Regions from separate parts of the Agrobacterium sp. rho-13.3 genome, predicted to be linked through region 1. Evidence: predicted binding sites of a transcription regulator. Region 1 holds the regulator's gene; each other region holds the start of a gene.
The links. The regulator LexA, encoded in region 1, represses DNA repair genes until DNA is damaged. The targets are predictions, from matches to a motif close to TGTTCNNNNTGTGTTCNG.

Region 1 (4,369 bases):
GTCATGGGTTACGGCATGGCCGTTGTCATCGATATTGCCAAAACCGTTTCGAGTTGGGGTGGCGACACCACAATCGGTCGCCAGAATGGCTGGTTTCTCGCCGTTTCGACCACAGGATTTCTGCTGGTAGCGCTGTTGCGAACACGACTTGCCTTCATAGGCTTGCCGTTTATTGCTGCCGGATTCGTAATGTTGCTCACGGAGCAATGGCGCAGCAAACCGGACCTGCTGATCTATGAAGACACGTCGCTTGTCGCGCTGTTATCGACAGATGCCGTTGCATCGACAAAGCCGCGTGCCTCCGGTTTCATATACGATCAATGGGCGAGGGCACTGCCTTTGCCGGATCGTCACAGGCCACCTGAAATGCTCAAGGTAAAAAAGTCACCCGCCGGTGACGATACCGACAGTGAGGCGGACAACGATGGGACACGGTCATTTGGCATGAGTGAAGCCGAGAGAGCGAAACACAAAAAAGAAATGCTGGCCGCTCTATCCAAACCGGATGTTTTCACCTGTCGCAAAGACATGTGGTGCATTGCACGGTCCGCAAAAGGAGCAACCGTCGCCGTCATTACCGATACGGCTCTGACTGGAGTGGCTTGCGACATCGCCGATATTGTGGTGATGGCGCGCAGAACACCGTTTGACACATGCAGGTCAGGGGCGATCCTCATTAGCCGGGATACATTGCGGCGAACAGGTTCCATGGAAATCTGGCTTGGTGAGAAAGGCCAACCCGTTCTTCAAGCGACCGCGGCGATGTATGGCTCAGATCGCCCCTGGACCATGCACCGTAGCTATAATTGGCGCCGTGAGAGTTTCGATACGGCAATACCAGTTCACATCGAAAAGCTTCTATCTCTCACACCGCGATGATGTTGTGGTGCCAACGAAGACAAACTGGCTCCTGGCACTATTTCCCGCGCAGATCCTCTGTCCACTCTCCGGCAGCTTTTGCCTCGGCCTCATGCTCCGGGTCACGCCATGTCTCCTGCAAGGCTGCGTCTTGCCATTCCTGCATTGCGGTTAAGGACAGGATATTGGTTTTGTAATGCTCTGAGGCGGCAGACAGTGGCGTTCCGTAGGTCTGAAAGCGAAAAACCACCGGGCAGAAAAACGCGTCCACGGCTGTGAACTGCTCACCGGCCAAAAACGGTCCGCCGAACAATTCCAGACCTTGCTGCCAAAGCGCGTCGACACGCGAAATGTCTTTCTGCAAGCTTTGACTCATTGCGGCTGGACGGATGCGAAGACCAACACTCATGGGGTGATCGTTACGCAATGCCTGAAAGCCGGAATGCATTTCGGCAGCAGCAGAACGAGACCATGCACGCGCTTTCGCATTGTCCGACCAGACGCCCTTATGCCGCTCTGCCAGATACTCGATGATCGACAGCGAATCCCATACCGTCAAATCACTCTGGACAAGGCAAGGAACTCTTGCCGTTGGTGAAAATGTCGAGAAGTCATGGTTCGAACTGCCAAACGGCATCAGCTTTTCGTTGAACGGAATATCGAGCGTCCGCAGTAATACCCAAGGCCGTAATGACCAGGAGGAGTAGTTTTTGTTGGCGATATAAAGGTCGTACACGTCAATTCCCTCGGTTGCACCACTGTACTAGCGCAGGAAAACTCAATGACACATGCATTCCGCCTAATGGCTCGCTTGAAATTATTTGATGTTTGAAGGTTTCACGCTTTCAAAACAAAACGTCAGAAAAACACGCCACTTTTTTCACGTGCCGCACTCACAAACCAAAAGCATTGCGGTAAATTCGTGAGCCAGCTAACGAATATCTTTCACCCAATCAAATGCGAATGAAAATCTTCGCTAAAACTGCTGGAAAAGCAGCAAAAACGTCAAATCACTTAGTGATAGCGACGGATAAGACCCACCAGCTTACCTTGAATCTTCACCCGGTCAGGTCCAAAAATCCGGGTTTCATATGCAGGGTTTGCCGCTTCAAGCGCGATCGATGCACCTTTGCGGCGGAAGCGCTTGAGGGTTGCTTCTTCGTCATCGACGAGGGCTACGACAATATCACCCGGATTGGCTGTGCTTCCGTCGCGAATAATGACCGTATCGCCGTCGAAAATACCGGCTTCGATCATCGAATCGCCTTTAACTTCAAGCGCATAATGCTCACCCGAACCCAGCATATCCATCGGAACGACGACATCGTGGGTGTTGTTCTGGATGGCGGAAATCGGTACGCCCGCCGCGATACGGCCCATAACAGGGACGCTGACGGCGTTCAAAACACTATCATTCGAGGGCTTCGGAGGCGCAGGCTCGACTGCCTTCGGTTTACCAAGGCTGCCTTCAATCACGCTTGGGGAAAACCCGCGCTGTGGCTTGATGCTCGGTGAATAAGCCTCGGGCAATTTGATGACTTCCAGCGCGCGAGCGCGATTCGGTAGCCGGCGAATAAACCCGCGCTCTTCAAGGGCTGTAATCAGCCGATGAATGCCGGACTTCGACGCAAGATCGAGTGCATCCTTCATTTCATCAAAAGAAGGCGGTACACCGGACTCCTTCATTCGCTCGTGAATGAAAAGAAGCAATTCCTGCTGTTTGCGCGTGAGCATGAAGAAGCACCCTTGGGATTCGAGGCGAAGATTCGCGAAACAAATACAGAACGAACACTATATGTTCCATATGTGTTCTGCAATCCCTTAAAATTCGGTGAAGTATGGATCGGCGCCCCGTTGACGAGTAACTTGCTGGCACCATGGCTTGCTGCTAAGTGCGTTGCCAGTCTGAGATAAGGGGCCGATTATTGGCTTGCGCCTGTAATAATACCCGTTTGCTTCCGAGGAAAGACGATGAGTGTGACGAATAATCTGAAAGTGGTTGCGGGCGAGGGTGCCGGTGCTGTGTCTTTCTCCAATGCCGAGCGCTTCACATTGATAGCCGGGCCATGCCAGATGGAAAGCCGTGATCATGCTTTCATGATTGCCGAAACACTGGCGGAACTGTGCGGCAAGCTGGGTATCGGGCTGGTCTATAAGTCCTCTTTCGATAAAGCGAATCGCACCTCTCTTTCCGGTCAGCGCGGCATTGGCATCGATAAGGCGCTCGACGTTTTTGCTGAATTGAAGACGCAGTTCGGCTTTCCGGTTTTGACGGATATTCACACGGAAGAGCAATGCGCCGCCGTTGCGCCGGTTGTCGATGTTCTGCAAATCCCTGCGTTCCTCAGTCGCCAGACGGACCTTCTGGTTGCGGCAGCGAAGACAGGACGTGTCATCAATGTCAAAAAAGGCCAGTTTCTAGCGCCTTGGGATATGAAGAACGTGCTGGCCAAGCTGAACGATAGCGGCAACCCGAATGTGCTGCTGTGCGAACGCGGCGCATCGTTCGGCTACAATACACTCGTTTCGGATATGCGTTCCTTGCCGATCATGGCATCGCTCGGCGCGCCTGTTGTTTTCGATGCGACTCACTCCGTGCAGCAGCCCGGCGGGCAGGGCGGCTCCAGCGGTGGACAGCGGGAATTCGTGGAAACGCTTTCGCGTGCCGCTATCGCTGTGGGTGTGGCCGGTCTGTTCGTGGAGACTCACGAAGACCCGGACAATGCGCCGTCCGATGGCCCGAACATGGTGCATTTGAAGGATATGCCGAAGCTGCTGGAAAAGCTGCTGGCCTTTGACAACATCGCCAAGGCGGTGTGACGGGTTTTGGCCCCAATTGATTTTTATGAAAAACCGGCGCCTGAAGCGGGCGCCGTCATTGTAATTTCTTCTGCATGGTCTACAGCGACCGGAGAAGTTTAATCGAGCAGCCCTTTCTGGCGCCCTGTTTTATCGCGCAACCCATTCGAAAAGTGCTTCACAGTTTTCGGTATGCGCTTTAAGACAGGCAACTGAAAAATTCTGTTCCATTCCCAAGGGAGAGACCATGACAGCCATTACCGACATCATCGCACGCGAAATTCTCGATAGCCGTGGCAATCCAACTGTCGAGGTGGATGTCCATCTTGAAGACGGTTCCTTCGGCCGTGCAGCGGTTCCATCTGGCGCATCGACGGGCGCGCATGAAGCCGTTGAATTGCGCGATGGTGGCAAGCGTTACCTGGGTAAAGGCGTTGAAAAGGCCGTTGAAGCCGTCAACACGGAAATCTTCGAAGCGCTTGATGGTCTTGATGCTGAAAGCCAGATCTACATCGACCAGACGCTGATCGCGCTGGACGGCACACCCAACAAGTCGCGCCTCGGCGCGAACGCCATTCTCGGCGTATCGCTTGCTGTTGCCAAGGCTGCTGCCGATGCGACTGGCCTGCCGCTTCACCGTTATCTCGGTGGTCCAAACGCGCATCTGCTGCCAGTACCGATGATGAACATCATCAACGGTGGCGCACATGCC
Region 2 (4,369 bases), 1.1 Mb from region 1:
ATTCGCAATCACCGCATCCATGTCGCCTATCTCAAGCATTTCGGCACCGGGTCTATGCAGAATTCCGGCCAGCTCCGCCGCTTTTCGATTTTTGGCCCGGAGGGTGACCTCACCATTGCGCACAACATAGCGAATACGGTCTCCTGATTTCAAACTCAGAAGCTCCCTCACTTCGGCAGGCACCGTGGTCTGGCCTTTTGATGTCATCGTTCCATAAAAGACATTCATTCGATCGCTCCTTACATTTTCACAATAGTAAGGAATGTGAAAAATAGCAAGGATTCACCGCGAAAGCTCCTTCAAACCAAGCCGGATCAACTTGGCGCTATCGGCACCCTCACCGCCATTTTTCAATGCTGCGGCAACGGCGTTTGCGGCTTGGTCGCGGGAATAACCGAGATTGGTCAGCGCAGACACGGCATCGGCAACGGGTGCAGGCGCTACCCCTTCGCTCAGTTCCTGTTTGAATCCAATGGCGCCCGATGCTTCACCCGCAAATGCAGGAGCCTTGTTGCGAAGCTCCGTCACGATACGGATCGCCACTTTGGGGCCGACACCCGGCGCACGCGACACAACAACCTTGTCCTGGAGCGCGATAGCATTGGCCAGTTCGGATGGCGTCAAAGTCGAAAGCACCGCCAGTGCGACCTTGGAGCCCACACCTTGCACGCTTTGCAGCAGGTTGAACCACTCCCGCTCCAACGCAGTGGTGAAACCGAAAAGCTTCAACTGGTCTTCGCGCACATAGGTTTCGATGAAAAGCACGACGGCTTCCCCCGCAGACCCGAGCCGCGACAAGGTGCGCGCCGAACAATGCGCGACGTAACACACGCCATGCACATCGACGAGCACATGGTCGTCGCCGATTTCATCGATTGTGCCTTTGAGTTTCCCGATCATCATGACGCTTTCAATATAAAAAAATTAGCTGGCGGCCAGAACGCGCCGCATCCGGTCGCTGACGCGATTGTGAGCGTGGCAAATGGCAATTGCCAGAGCATCCGCCGCGTCATTGCCCTTGAATTCGGCCTTGGGCATCAGGATTTTCAGCATCATGTGGATTTGCTTCTTGTCGCCATGACCCACGCCGATCACGGATTTTTTGACGGCATTCGGTGCATATTCCGACACCGGCAAGCCCGCCCGCGCCGGAACCAGCATCGCAATGCCACGCGCCTGCCCCAGCTTCAACGTCGCCACAGCGTCCTTGTTCACGAAGGTCTGTTCTACCGCCGCTTCATCGGGCTGATGCGAATGCACGATTTCCGCCAAGCCATCATGCAACTGGCAAAGGCGCGAGGCCAGATCCATATCGCCATCGGACGTGACTGTTCCAGACGCCACAAAACGCAGGCTGTTGCCCAGCGTTTCTATGATGCCCCAGCCCATTCGCCTCAGCCCCGGATCAATCCCGATAATTCGAATCGCGTTCTGCATGCTTCACCCTATCCTTGAGTGACAAAACCTGCCAGCGATAAGTGAACAAAACGACAACATCCCTCAATGGAAAGGCGTTGGCTGCCAAAGGTTAAGACCTTTTCATCGGAGTTCCGATGTTTTCTCGCCCGCCGAAGAACAAGTTTTTCTGACACCACGATCAATTCGACGCGACTGCACTGGCAAATTCCGCAGTGCAACTTACATCGGGATAAACACGATAAAGCGCTGAGGAGCGTCCTATGATTCCCTTTTCCATTCTCGACCTCTCTCCCATCGGTGAGGGCGAAAACGCGAGCAAGGCGCTTGAAAACTCTCGCCGCATGGCCATCAAGGCCGAAGAACACGGCTATGAGCGCATCTGGCTTGCAGAACATCACGGCATGCCGGGCATTGCCAGCGCCGCGACATCGCTCGTTATTGCCCATGTCGGTGCTGCCACATCACGCATTCGAGTCGGTTCCGGCGGTATCATGCTGCCAAACCACTCACCGCTGGTCATTGCCGAACAGTTTGGCACCCTGGCCGCCCTGCTGCCGGGCCGTGTCGATCTGGGCCTTGGTCGCGCACCGGGAACGGACATGCGCACCGCCCGCGCGCTTCGCCGCAATCTGGATGCCGGTGCCGAAAACTTCCCGCACGATATCGTTGAATTACAGCGCTATCTCGGCGAACCGGAACCGGATCAGGCCATTCTGGCCGTGCCGGGCATGAATTCTCATGTGCCGATTTTCCTGCTTGGCTCCAGCGTGTACAGCGCCCATTTGGCCGCTGCCTTTGGCCTGCCCTATTCCTTCGCTTCACACTTTGCGCCGGATATGTTGATGGATGCCATCGCCATCTACCGCGAACGCTTCCAGCCGTCGGCAACACTGCAAAAGCCATACGTGATGGTCGGCGTGATGGGCGTAGGTGCCGATACGGATGAGGAAGCGGAATATCTCTTCACGTCCGCGCAGCAGCAATTCGTCAATCTGCGCAAAAATGTCCGCACCCAGTTTCCAAAGCCCGTGGAAAGCATGGACGGTCACTGGAGTGATATGGAGCGCATTACTGTCGATCACACGCTGCGATATGCAACCGTCGGCTCGCACGCCACAATCGAGCGGAAACTGGCTGACTTTCTTTCCGACACTGGCGCAGATGAACTGATTATCTCCATGCCCATCCACAGCATTGAAAAACGCCTGCGCTCCGTCGAGGTTTTCTCAGAGGTGCGTGGTGGATTGAAAATAGCGGCCTGAAAGCAAAGGCCCCGGAGCATCGCTGCCGGGGCCAATACACGAACTGTAAGCGAATATTCTTGCCTTAAAAATCAGGCAGAAAGCTTCGCCAGAACTTCCTCAGAAACTTCGAAGTTCGAATAGACGTTCTGCACGTCATCATCGTCTTCAAGGTTGTCGATAAGCTTCATCAGCGATTGTGCTTTTTCTTCATCGACCGGCACGGTGTTCTGCGCCTTCCAGATGGACTTGACGCTATCAGCTTCGCCCAGCACGCCTTCCAGCGCTTTGGACACCTCGTTCATCGCTTCAAAACCGCAGATGATCGTGTGGCCATCTTCGCTGGATTCAACGTCGTCGGCACCGGCTTCGATGGCCGCCTCCATCACCGTGTCAGCATCGCCCACGCCCACCTTGTAGGTAATTTCACCGACGCGGTCGAAGGAGAAGGACACTGATCCGGTTTCGCCCAATGCGCCGCCAGCCTTGGTGAAGATGGAGCGGACGTTGGAGGCTGTGCGGTTGCGGTTGTCAGTCAGCGCTTCAACGATAACCGCCGTGCCACCGGGGCCGTAGCCTTCGTAACGTACGTAATCGTAGTTTTCAGCATCAGCACCCGACGCCTTCTTGATGGCGCGGTCGATGTTGTCCTTCGGCATCGATTGCGCCTTGGCGTTTTGCACCGCCAGACGCAACGCCGCATTCATGGTCACATCCGGCAAGCCAGACTTGGCAGCGACGGTGATTTCACGCGCAAGCTTGGAAAACATCTTCGAACGGATCGAATCCTGTTTTCCCTTACGATGCATGATGTTTTTGAACTGTGAATGGCCAGCCATGGCACCCCTGATCGGATCGTTTGTTTGGATTGTGGGCCTTATAATTGCGATAGCCCGGCTGTTCAAGCCCGTAACATCGCTTCTAAAGCGCGTTGCGATCTTTCGAAGGAACGGAAATGTCCTCCCGTCGTTTTGATTATGAAACAACGAGAAACTGTAAGGAGACGATTTCATGGTCAGTCTGAGTGAAGCACGCGAAGCCCCTGCCCGTCAGCTTTGGGACGAGATTAATTCCTTGCACGCTGGCATGCTTGGTCTTGAGGGTCTCCATAGCCACATGCAGCCAATGGCGCCGCACGCCGACCCCAAAACAAATACAATCTGGTTTTATACCAAGAAGGATTCACATCTTGTGCAATCTTTGAAATCCGGTGCACGCGCGCATTTCTGCGTCGTGGGCAAGGATCACGACTATCACGCTTCCCTGTCGGGCAAGCTGGAGGTGCGCGATGACAAAGCCAAGATCGAAGAATACTGGAATTCCGTCACCGCTGCCTGGTACGAACACGGCAAGAATGATCCGCAGCTGACAATGCTCGCCTTGCATGTGGATGACGCAGACATCTGGGCCTCCACAGACAGCACCCTGAAATTCGGCTGGGAAATCGCCAAGGCCAATTTGACGGATGATAAGACGCCAGATGTCGGCGTCAGACAGCACCTGGCATTCGCCTAAGCTACTCTTCCCCGTCAAACGCCAATTCACATGCCTTTCGGCACGAGGATTTGTGGTTGGCGGGGAAGGTTTTTCATGGACACTCTGATGATGGTATCGCTAGCGTAGGCAATCTTGAACTGCGCACCGAATGTCGAGAGGAATTGCTCCAAGGCGCTCGGCTGATGCATCGGCAAAATCAGCGCAGAGCGCAG
Region 3 (4,369 bases), 1.1 Mb from region 1:
GGTGGTTATTATTATAAAATATTGATTTCATTAAATAATTTATCATATTAGCTATCCATTTCACTCCGGCGACCACTCCAACCTCCGTCATCCCGGACCCGATCCGGGATCCAGTGCCGCGCGTCTGCGCGGCGAGAGACCCTTTGCCGACGCAACGCACGGAGAGGGGTTCTCTCGCCTTGCAGACGCAAGGCGGCTGGACCCCGGATCAGGTCCGGGGTGACGGAGGAGAGGTGGGACCAGCCAAATGATGACATTGAGGGTGGGGGGACGACGGGAAAAACGCCTTTATTGTCGCTGTCAACAGGAGGAGTCTTCTGCCGCGTGGACACGCGGCGCTGGATGCCGAATCGGGTCCGGCATGACGGAGGGATGAAGAAGGCGCACCTTACAGCAATCCAGTCGAGACTATTGCCCGTTCCCAAGACGAGTGGGCTTCTTTGCTTGACGTTTCCGCATATTCCAACCCATCACGCAGCCGCCGTCAGGCGTTCGCCTGCGATGCGGTAGGAGATGGCTTCGGCCAGGTGGATACGGGTGACGGTGGGCTTGTTATCGAGATCGGCCAGGGTCCGGGCGACCTTGAGGATGCGGTGGTAGCCTCGGGCGGAAAATTTCAGTTTTTCGGCAGCATCGCGCAGCAATTGCAGGCCGGGGGCATCGGGTTCGGCGAATTTTTCGATGAGGGCGGTGGAGCAGCGGGCATTGGTGCGGATGCCTCTCAATCCTTCCATCGCATAGCGCTCCTCCTGCGTGTGCCGAGCCGACGCCACACGTTTTGCAACATTGGCGCTGGCTTCCGCCGCCATTGGCCGGATGAGGTCTGCGGCGGAGACGGCGGGGACTTCGATGCGAATATCGATGCGGTCCATCAGCGGGCCGGAAATGCGGGTCTGGTAATCGGTCACGCAACGCGGTCCTCTGGCGCAGGTAAAACCGGGCTCCCCCGCCATGCCGCATTTGCAGGGGTTCATGGCGGCGACAAGCTGGATTTCCGCCGGATAGCTGACCCGGTGATTGGCGCGAGCAATGATGCATTCGCCGGTTTCAAGCGGTTGGCGCAGGGCGTCCAGCGCTTGGGGCGAAAACTCCGGAAACTCATCGAGAAACAAAACACCATGATGGGCAAGCGAGGCTTCGCCCGGTCTGGCACGCAGGCCGCCGCCGACCAAGGCTGCCATGGTGGCGGAATGATGAGGCGTGCGGAACGGGCGGCGATCCGACAATTTGCCGCCCGAAAGCTGACCGGCGATGGAATGCACCATGGACACTTCCAGCAACTCCGCTGCCGACAGCGGCGGCAGAATGGATGGCAGGCGGGAGGCAAGCATGGATTTTCCAGACCCCGGCGGGCCGACCATCAAAAGATTGTGGCCACCGGCAGCGGCCACTTCCAAAGCGCGTTTGGCGCTTTCCTGCCCCTTGATATCGGCAAGGTCCGGCAGGTTTGCGGGATTGGCGCGGATGGCGGGAACCGGACGTGAGAGGCGCTGGGTGCCGCGAAAATGATTGACGAGGGCAATGAGGCTGCGGGGCGCGAGAATGTCGATATCCGCACCAGCCCATGCGGCCTCTCCACCGCTCTCTGCCGGGCAGATGAGGCCTTTGCCTTGAGCGTTGGCACCGATTGCGGCGGGCAACGTGCCGGTGACAGCGCCGATGGTGCCATCCAGATTAAGCTCTCCCAACACGACATAGGCATCGAGCGCATTCGCGGGGATTGCGCCGAGAGCGGCCATCAGGCCAAGGGCGATCGGCAAATCGAAGTGGGAACCTTCCTTGGGCAGATCAGCGGGGGCGAGATTGACCGTGACTTTTTTGGCGGGAAGCGCCAGGCCGGAGGCATGGAGTGCGGCCTGCACCCTCTCGCGGCTTTCGGCCACGGCCTTATCCGGCAGGCCGACGATCTGTATGCCGACCTTGCCGGGTGCGACCATGACCTGTACGTCAACGGGCACACCCTCTATGCCCTGAAATGCCACCGTATTCACCCGCGCGACCATGGCTTGCCCCCAAGCAAGCGGCCAGGGTTTCGCACATGATCTCACGTGTACGTGGCCGCACCTGCAACCTTGCACACAGACGAGAATAAAACAAGAACGGAACGACAGTTATTTCTCGTTCTTGGTGTGTAAAATTGCTTTTGGTTGCAGGTGGTGACGTCAGTGGGCGGGCACTGAAGCCAAGAGTCTTTAGTGATCAAGGAGTTGATCACGCTGGACCCCGGATCAAGTCCGGGGTGACGGCGTGCGGGCTGGAATCAGCCCTGCGCATCGCGTTTGCGCTCAATGGCGTCCCACAGCAAGCTGGCGACGTCTGCGCCGCCGAATTTGCGGGTTTCGCGGATGCCGGTTGGGGAGGTGACGTTGATTTCCGTCATGTAATCGCCAATCACATCAATGCCGACAAAGAGGAAGCCGCGCTCACGAAGGGCTGGGCCGATGCGTTCGCAGATTTCTTTTTCGCGGGCCGTGAGTTCCGTTGGCTCAGGGCGACCGCCGGCGTGCATGTTGGAGCGCGCGTCGTTTTCCGCAGGCACACGGTTGATCGCACCGACCGGCTCTCCATCCACCAGCAGGATGCGCTTGTCGCCCTTGCGGACATCCGGCAGATATTGCTGGGCGATATAGGGTTCACGGAACATCTGACCGAACATTTCCAGAAGCGAGGAGAAGTTGCGGTCATCACGGGTGGAGTGGAACACGCCAGCGCCGCCATTGCCGTACAAAGGCTTGAGGATGATATCGCCCATTTCTTCCCGGAAGCGGGCAATTTCGGTCACGTCCTTGGTGATCAACGTGGCGGGCATGAGGTCTGCGAATTCGGTGACGAAAATCTTTTCCGGTGAATTGCGCACCCATGCCGGATCATTCACCACCAGCGTTTTGGGGTGAATGCGCTCCAGCAGATGCGTGGAGGTAATATAAGCCATGTCGAAGGGCGGATCCTGGCGCAGATGGATGACATCCATGGTGGACAGGTCGATGCGCTCCGGTTCAGACAGAGAAAAATGATCACCCTTGATATCGCGCAGTTCCATCTGCTCGACGGTGGCAAAAATCTTGCCATCGCGCATCGACAGCCGATCCGGCGTATAATGGAACAGGCGATAACCGCGGGCCTGCGCCTCAAGGCTGATCGCAAAGGTGCTATCGCCAGCGATGTTGATGCCGGAGACATGATCCATCTGGATCGCGACGTTCTTGATTTTGGCCATGCGCATTTCCCTTTCAAAAGCCCGAAAGGTTTAGGCTAGAGGGACTTCAAAGGCAACTGCTACCAGATTGCGCATCTATGAGTTTTATTGAAGACTATCAGCCCGCAAGCGAGGGTGCCTTGGACGGCAGCAGCTTGTTCTTGACGCGATAGGCCAAGGCAATCGGCCAGGGGAACGGACGGCGCAGGAAAGCGACCTTGCGCACGTAAGCGTCAACCCGCCATGTGGCCCATGTGCCCGCTTTGAAATAGGCGACATCGCCAGCCCGCAGATGGTGCACGGAGCCGTCCTCGGCGGTGACGTGCACGTCACCTTCGACAATATGGACCGTTTCGTCCCAGCCAAAAAACCAGCGGAAGCTGCCCGCCGTGCAATCCCAAAGGGCTGTCTGGGCGGCGCGGTCGCCGCTGCGGGAATGATCCGCCATACGGGCGTGCGGGGTGCCTGAGATGATCCAGTCCGGATTGATCGGGGCTGGTTGCATATCCATGGCATGGGCGGTGGCGGACACCACGGGCTTGGCCTTAACACCGCCCCTTGAGAGCGGTATCGACGGCACGGAACGGCCCGCCATCGCAGCTACACTTGCTATTACTACATGCAGAACCATATTGCGTCCCCACCAGAGCATTTTCCGCATTATCCGGACGCAAAACCGCTGCGCACTTTTGCTGGAAATGCTTTTGCAATGGGGATGCAATACCACAAATGGAGTAAGAATGCTCTTCCATAAATTGCATCAATTTTAATGGATCGGCATTTTCCCGTATTTTTTAATGGGCGGCAGCCAGGTGTTGGGCGGGTTGCTGCGTGTTGGCGTTGGCACTGCCTTCGATGCGCTTGCCGGTTTCCTTGTCGAAGAAGTGCAGTTTTTCCGGCGCGACCGATAGCGAAAGATTGTGTGGCACTTCGGTTTCGGAAGCCGATGCCAGCGTCAACGGCTGGTCACCCACCGTGCCGTGGATGAGGCGTTGCGAGCCGAGTTCCTCGACATAATCGACGCGGAAAGGCATGCCGTGCTCATCAGCACTGGCGGGGTGCAGGTCTTCGGCGCGGATGCCTATTGTAACCGGGCCGGAAACTGGTGCGTAACCATTGAGAGACAGGACCGCTGGGCCAATGGCGAGGCGGTCTCCGTGCAGATCGCCGGAC
Region 4 (4,369 bases), 760 kb from region 1:
AATCGGCGCTGGAAAAATGACGCCTTGCGCTCGACAATAAAATGGTCCGGCTCAAACCACGCAACAAAGCGCCGCCGTCCGACCTCCCCTTCCGGCAAATCCACTTCCTTGAAGCGCACAAATGCCGTCATCTTGTGACTGTCGCGGCGAACGGATTTCTCCAGTTTGCGCGCCTCTGCCACATCCGAATCAGACTTGAATTGCAGCAGCGCCCGATCCTGAACCAGCCGCCACAAAAGGCGGTAAAGCAGCGCAAAACGTGCGGGATCGCTGTGACAGATAACGGTTTGGGCAAGTGGTACAAAAGACGACGGCACGCTGATATTGGCTGTACTGTCGAAGGACGGAACCGCATCTCCCTCTTCAAATCCCAGCAGGCCAGATTCTTCGCTGTGAAGTCGCCAGTCGATCTCCCGCGGTGAGACATGTGCGGCAAGAAAAGCCCGTGCAGCGTTGCGCCACTCGGCAAAATCTCCTCGTCCCTCCAGCGTAACCCGATACATTACAGCAACGATAGCTGTTCCGGCTGCGGTGCAAACATGGCCCGCAAATCCGGTCGTTCCGTTAATTTCCCCGGCGTCCACCCTTGCGCAACGATGAACGCTTTCACCTTTTTCAAAGACACGCCAAACTTCGCGACGTCTTCCAATCTCAACTGCCGAAACCGCCGCGATGACAAAATGGAACTGACCGTTTTGGTGCCAAAACCGGGAACACGCAGCAGGTTTTCGCGATCGGCCTTGTTCACATCCACCGGAAAATGCTGACGGTTTGCCAGTGCCCAAGCCAGCTTCGGATCAATATCGAGATCCAGCATCCCATCCTGCTGCGTGGAGGTGATTTCGGCGATATCAAAACCATAGAATCGGTAAAGCCAGTCGGCCTGATAAAGCCGATGCTCCCGCATCAAAGGCGGCTTGATGAGCGGCAGATTTTTCGACGAATCGGGAATTGGGCTGAACGCGGAATAATAGACGCGCCGCAACCCGTAACTGCCATAAAGGCGCGAACTGGTGGAGAGAATCGTGCTGTCACTGGCCCCGTCCGCACCAACAATCATCTGCGTGCTTTGGCCAGCCGGCGCAAATTTCCTGACCCGCTTCGTCTGCAATGTTGGCTCCCCCGCCTCCTCTATTTTCAGACGAATATCAGCCATGGATTTGCGAATATTGACGGGCTGTTTTTCCGGCGCAAACCGCCCAATACCGCTGTCGGTGGGCAATTCGATATTGATCGACAATCGATCCGCATAAAGCCCCGCCTCCTCCACCAAACGCGCCGATGCTTCGGGAATGGATTTGAGGTGAATGTAGCCGCGAAACCCATGCGTTACCCGCAGCTCCCGCGCCACACGAACCAGTTCTTCCATCGTGTGATCGGATGAGCGAATGATACCGGAGGACAAAAACAGTCCTTCAATGTAATTGCGCCGATAAAACTCGAGTGTCAGCCACACCACTTCTTCCACTGTAAAGCGCGCCCGCTCGACATTGCTGGAAGACCGATTGATGCAATAAGCGCAATCATAAATGCAGAAATTGGTGAGCAAGATTTTCAGAAGGGAAATACAGCGCCCATCTGGCGCATATGCATGACAAATGCCAGACCCTTCCGTGGACCCCAACCCGCCGGATGCGGATGAATTACGCTTTGTCGTGCCACTGGAGGCGCACGACGCATCATATTTCGCCGCATCGGAAAGAACCGCCAGTCTTTCTTTTATTGACTTTTTCATAGTAATGTTCACTATATGTTCTTGCATTGACTGTCAATCTGCGATTAAAAATAGGCCTATTGGTTTCAACTAGGGTTTGGCGGTTTCAAATTTTCTGGCAATTTGCGACGGTCTTCTGATATAGTCGCAGCAATTGTGATTTTGACATGGTTCCGAAGTTTTGCTCCGGAACCTGTTTCTTTTTGTGTCTGCGGGTGCCGCAGTTTGAATGCGAAGGACTAAAAAATGGTAGAAAAAGTACCGATGACTCAGAGTGGCTTCGTCAAGCTACAGGAAGAACTTCGCTGGCGTCAGCAGGAAGAGCGTCCACGAATCATCGAGGCAATTGCCGAAGCGCGCGCCCATGGCGACCTGTCCGAAAACGCAGAATATCACGCAGCCAAGGAAGCGCAGAGCCACAATGAGGGCCGCGTTGGCGAGCTTGAAGATCTGACAGCCCGCGCCGAAGTCATCGACCTGTCGAAGATGTCCGGTACGACGATCAAGTTTGGTGCGACGATCAAACTCGTGGATGAAGATTCCAAAGAACAGAAGACGTACCAGATCGTTGGCGATCAGGAAGCCGACGTCAAGCAGGGCCGTATTTCTATTTCCTCGCCTATCGCCCGTGCGCTGATTGGCAAGGAAGTTGGCGATAGCATTGAGGTGAATGCACCCGGCGGTTCACGCGGCTACGAAATTCTTTCCCTCACCTGGGGCTGATAAGCCGCATATTTCCCGCGAGATGCCGAATTTGCCCTATGTCGATATACGCGATGTCCGCGTGCTTGCTCCCAATTTCAAGCGCAGGCTTTCGGGCGTGACATCCACCATCATCCAGCTTTTGCCGATCCAGAATCGGCAAGGGCAAAAGGTTGCCGCTATCGGACCCGGCCTGCCGCAAAGCCTGCCGCATGTTCGTTTCCGCGACCTTTGGAGGCTGTGGCAGTTCGGACCGGATCACAAGCCGCGCGTCTGGCATGCGCGGCGCAACATCGAAATGCTGCCCGGCCTCATCCTGCGCGATATTTTGCGCATGAAGCTGAAACTGGTGTTCACTTCCGCATCACAACGCAAGCACAGCGGCTGGACGAAATTTCTGATTTCAAAAATGGACGCGGTCATCGCCACCAGCAGCAAAACGGCATCCTATCTGGACGTGCAAAGCACCGTCATCATGCATGGCATAGACACCGAGCGCTTCTCGCCGCCCGCCGACAAGGCTGAGGCGAAACGCACGCTCGGCCTTGATCCTCATCAGAAATACGTTGGGTGTTTCGGCAGGGTCCGCCACCAAAAGGGCACGGACCTGTTTGTCGACACCATGATTGCGGTGTTGCCACAGCAGCCCGAATGGTCCGCCATAATAGCAGGTCGTGCCACAGGACCGCATGTGGAGTTTGAAAACGGCCTGAAAGACAAAGTCCGCGCCGCCGGTCTTGCGGACCGCATCCTCTTCGTGGGTGAACACACCAACATCAACGAATGGTACCGCTCCCTCGACCTGTTCATCGCCCCCCAACGCTGGGAAGGCTTCGGCCTGACGCCGCTGGAAGCCATGGCAACGGGTGTGCCGGTGATCGCCACGGATGTTGGGGCTTTTCCGGAGTTGATTGTCGCGCCTCAAACGGGCGACATTATCGCCCGTAACGATCTGGACGCCATGAGCCTTTCGGCACTGGGCTGGCTGAAAGACGATGCAAGACGCGGCACCGCTTCGATTGCCGCCCGCGCCCACGTCGCCAATCACTTCACCATTACCGGTGAAGCCGAAAATATTGATCGCGCCTATAATGCCGTCACGGCTTGCGCTTGAACAGCTCAATATAAGCTGACGCAATCGCGTCTTCTGAAAACTGGTTCATCAGCCGCTCATGTCCGCCGGAAGCAACGCGCTGTGCCAAAGCCTGGTCGCTCAACAAACGGTTGATACTCTCCGCAAAACTGTCCGCCTCACCGATATCCGCCAGCAACCCATTCTGGCCGTCTTGCATGAACCACAAAGGCCCTTCCGACTTAGACGACACGACAGGCTTGTTTTGCGCCCATGCTTCCAGAATAACGTTGCCAAGCGGTTCATGGCTGGACGCCATGACAAAAATATCCGCAGCTGCCACATATGGACGCGTTTCATCCTGCCAACCGATAAAACGTACCCGATCACGCATACCACGCGCATCAACCTGCGCTTCGAGGTTTTCCCGCTCTTCTCCATCGCCGGCCAGCCAGAGATAAACGCCGGGCAATGTGGAAACCGCATCAATCAGCGTATGAAAGCCCTTCCGCTTTACGAAACGCCCCATGGACATCACGACCGGCACGCCCTCGGGCGTATCGAGCTGGGCTCGCGAAATCGGCGCTATTGCCTGCGTGCTGGTGAAGTTGGAGATAACCTCAACCCCACGCGTCCAGCCCAGCGCTTTGACATGCTCGCCAATACCCGGCGTGTTGCAAACGAGGACGTCCGTGTTTTTAAAGTAATCCAGCTTGGTCGGGTAATCGCCCAATCGCGAAAGTTTTATGCAGCCTTTGTAATTTGGCATCAAACGGCTGGGGCGTGTCGCCCATGACATGAGAGCGTTCGGCTGCTCCTGACGCGCCATCCGCATGACCTTCAAAGGCAACAAAAACCTGTCCGGCGAAAGATTGCGGAAA

Region 2: ruvC (crossover junction endodeoxyribonuclease RuvC) is a predicted target of LexA. The motif match lies at 1,479-1,496, and genes of this name have one in related genera.
Region 3: RMR16_RS14900 (YifB family Mg chelatase-like AAA ATPase) is a predicted target of LexA. The motif match lies at 2,085-2,102, and genes of this name have one in related genera.
Region 4: RMR16_RS09140 (putative DNA modification/repair radical SAM protein) is a predicted target of LexA. The motif match lies at 1,741-1,758, and genes of this name have one in related genera.

Annotation. Positions count from the first base shown of each region.
Region 1 is NZ_CP192774.1:1,071,268-1,075,636, forward strand. It holds gene RMR16_RS05335 (ComEC/Rec2 family competence protein) at 1-879, shown strand, start outside; gene RMR16_RS05340 (glutathione S-transferase family protein) at 917-1,594, opposite strand; gene lexA (transcriptional repressor LexA) at 1,873-2,592, opposite strand; gene kdsA (3-deoxy-8-phosphooctulonate synthase) at 2,830-3,678, shown strand; gene eno (phosphopyruvate hydratase) at 3,905-4,369, shown strand, end outside.
Region 2 is NZ_CP192774.1:2,143,598-2,147,966, forward strand. It holds gene RMR16_RS10660 (AbrB/MazE/SpoVT family DNA-binding domain-containing protein) at 1-228, opposite strand, end outside; gene ruvA (Holliday junction branch migration protein RuvA) at 283-900, opposite strand; gene ruvC (crossover junction endodeoxyribonuclease RuvC) at 925-1,437, opposite strand; gene RMR16_RS10675 (LLM class flavin-dependent oxidoreductase) at 1,680-2,681, shown strand; gene RMR16_RS10680 (YebC/PmpR family DNA-binding transcriptional regulator) at 2,753-3,499, opposite strand; gene RMR16_RS10685 (pyridoxamine 5'-phosphate oxidase family protein) at 3,672-4,175, shown strand; gene RMR16_RS10690 (MBL fold metallo-hydrolase) at 4,202-4,369, opposite strand, start outside.
Region 3 is NZ_CP192774.1:3,064,908-3,069,276, reverse strand. It holds gene RMR16_RS14905 (hypothetical protein) at 1-51, shown strand, start outside; gene RMR16_RS14900 (YifB family Mg chelatase-like AAA ATPase) at 471-2,003, opposite strand; gene gshB (glutathione synthase) at 2,261-3,217, opposite strand; gene RMR16_RS14890 (cupin domain-containing protein) at 3,315-3,827, opposite strand; gene RMR16_RS14885 (sn-glycerol-3-phosphate import ATP-binding protein UgpC) at 3,991-4,369, opposite strand, start outside.
Region 4 is NZ_CP192774.1:1,833,863-1,838,231, forward strand. It holds gene RMR16_RS09135 (UdgX family uracil-DNA binding protein) at 1-503, opposite strand, end outside; gene RMR16_RS09140 (putative DNA modification/repair radical SAM protein) at 503-1,735, opposite strand; gene greA (transcription elongation factor GreA) at 1,961-2,437, shown strand; gene RMR16_RS09150 (glycosyltransferase family 4 protein) at 2,469-3,530, shown strand; gene RMR16_RS09155 (glycosyltransferase) at 3,514-4,369, opposite strand, start outside.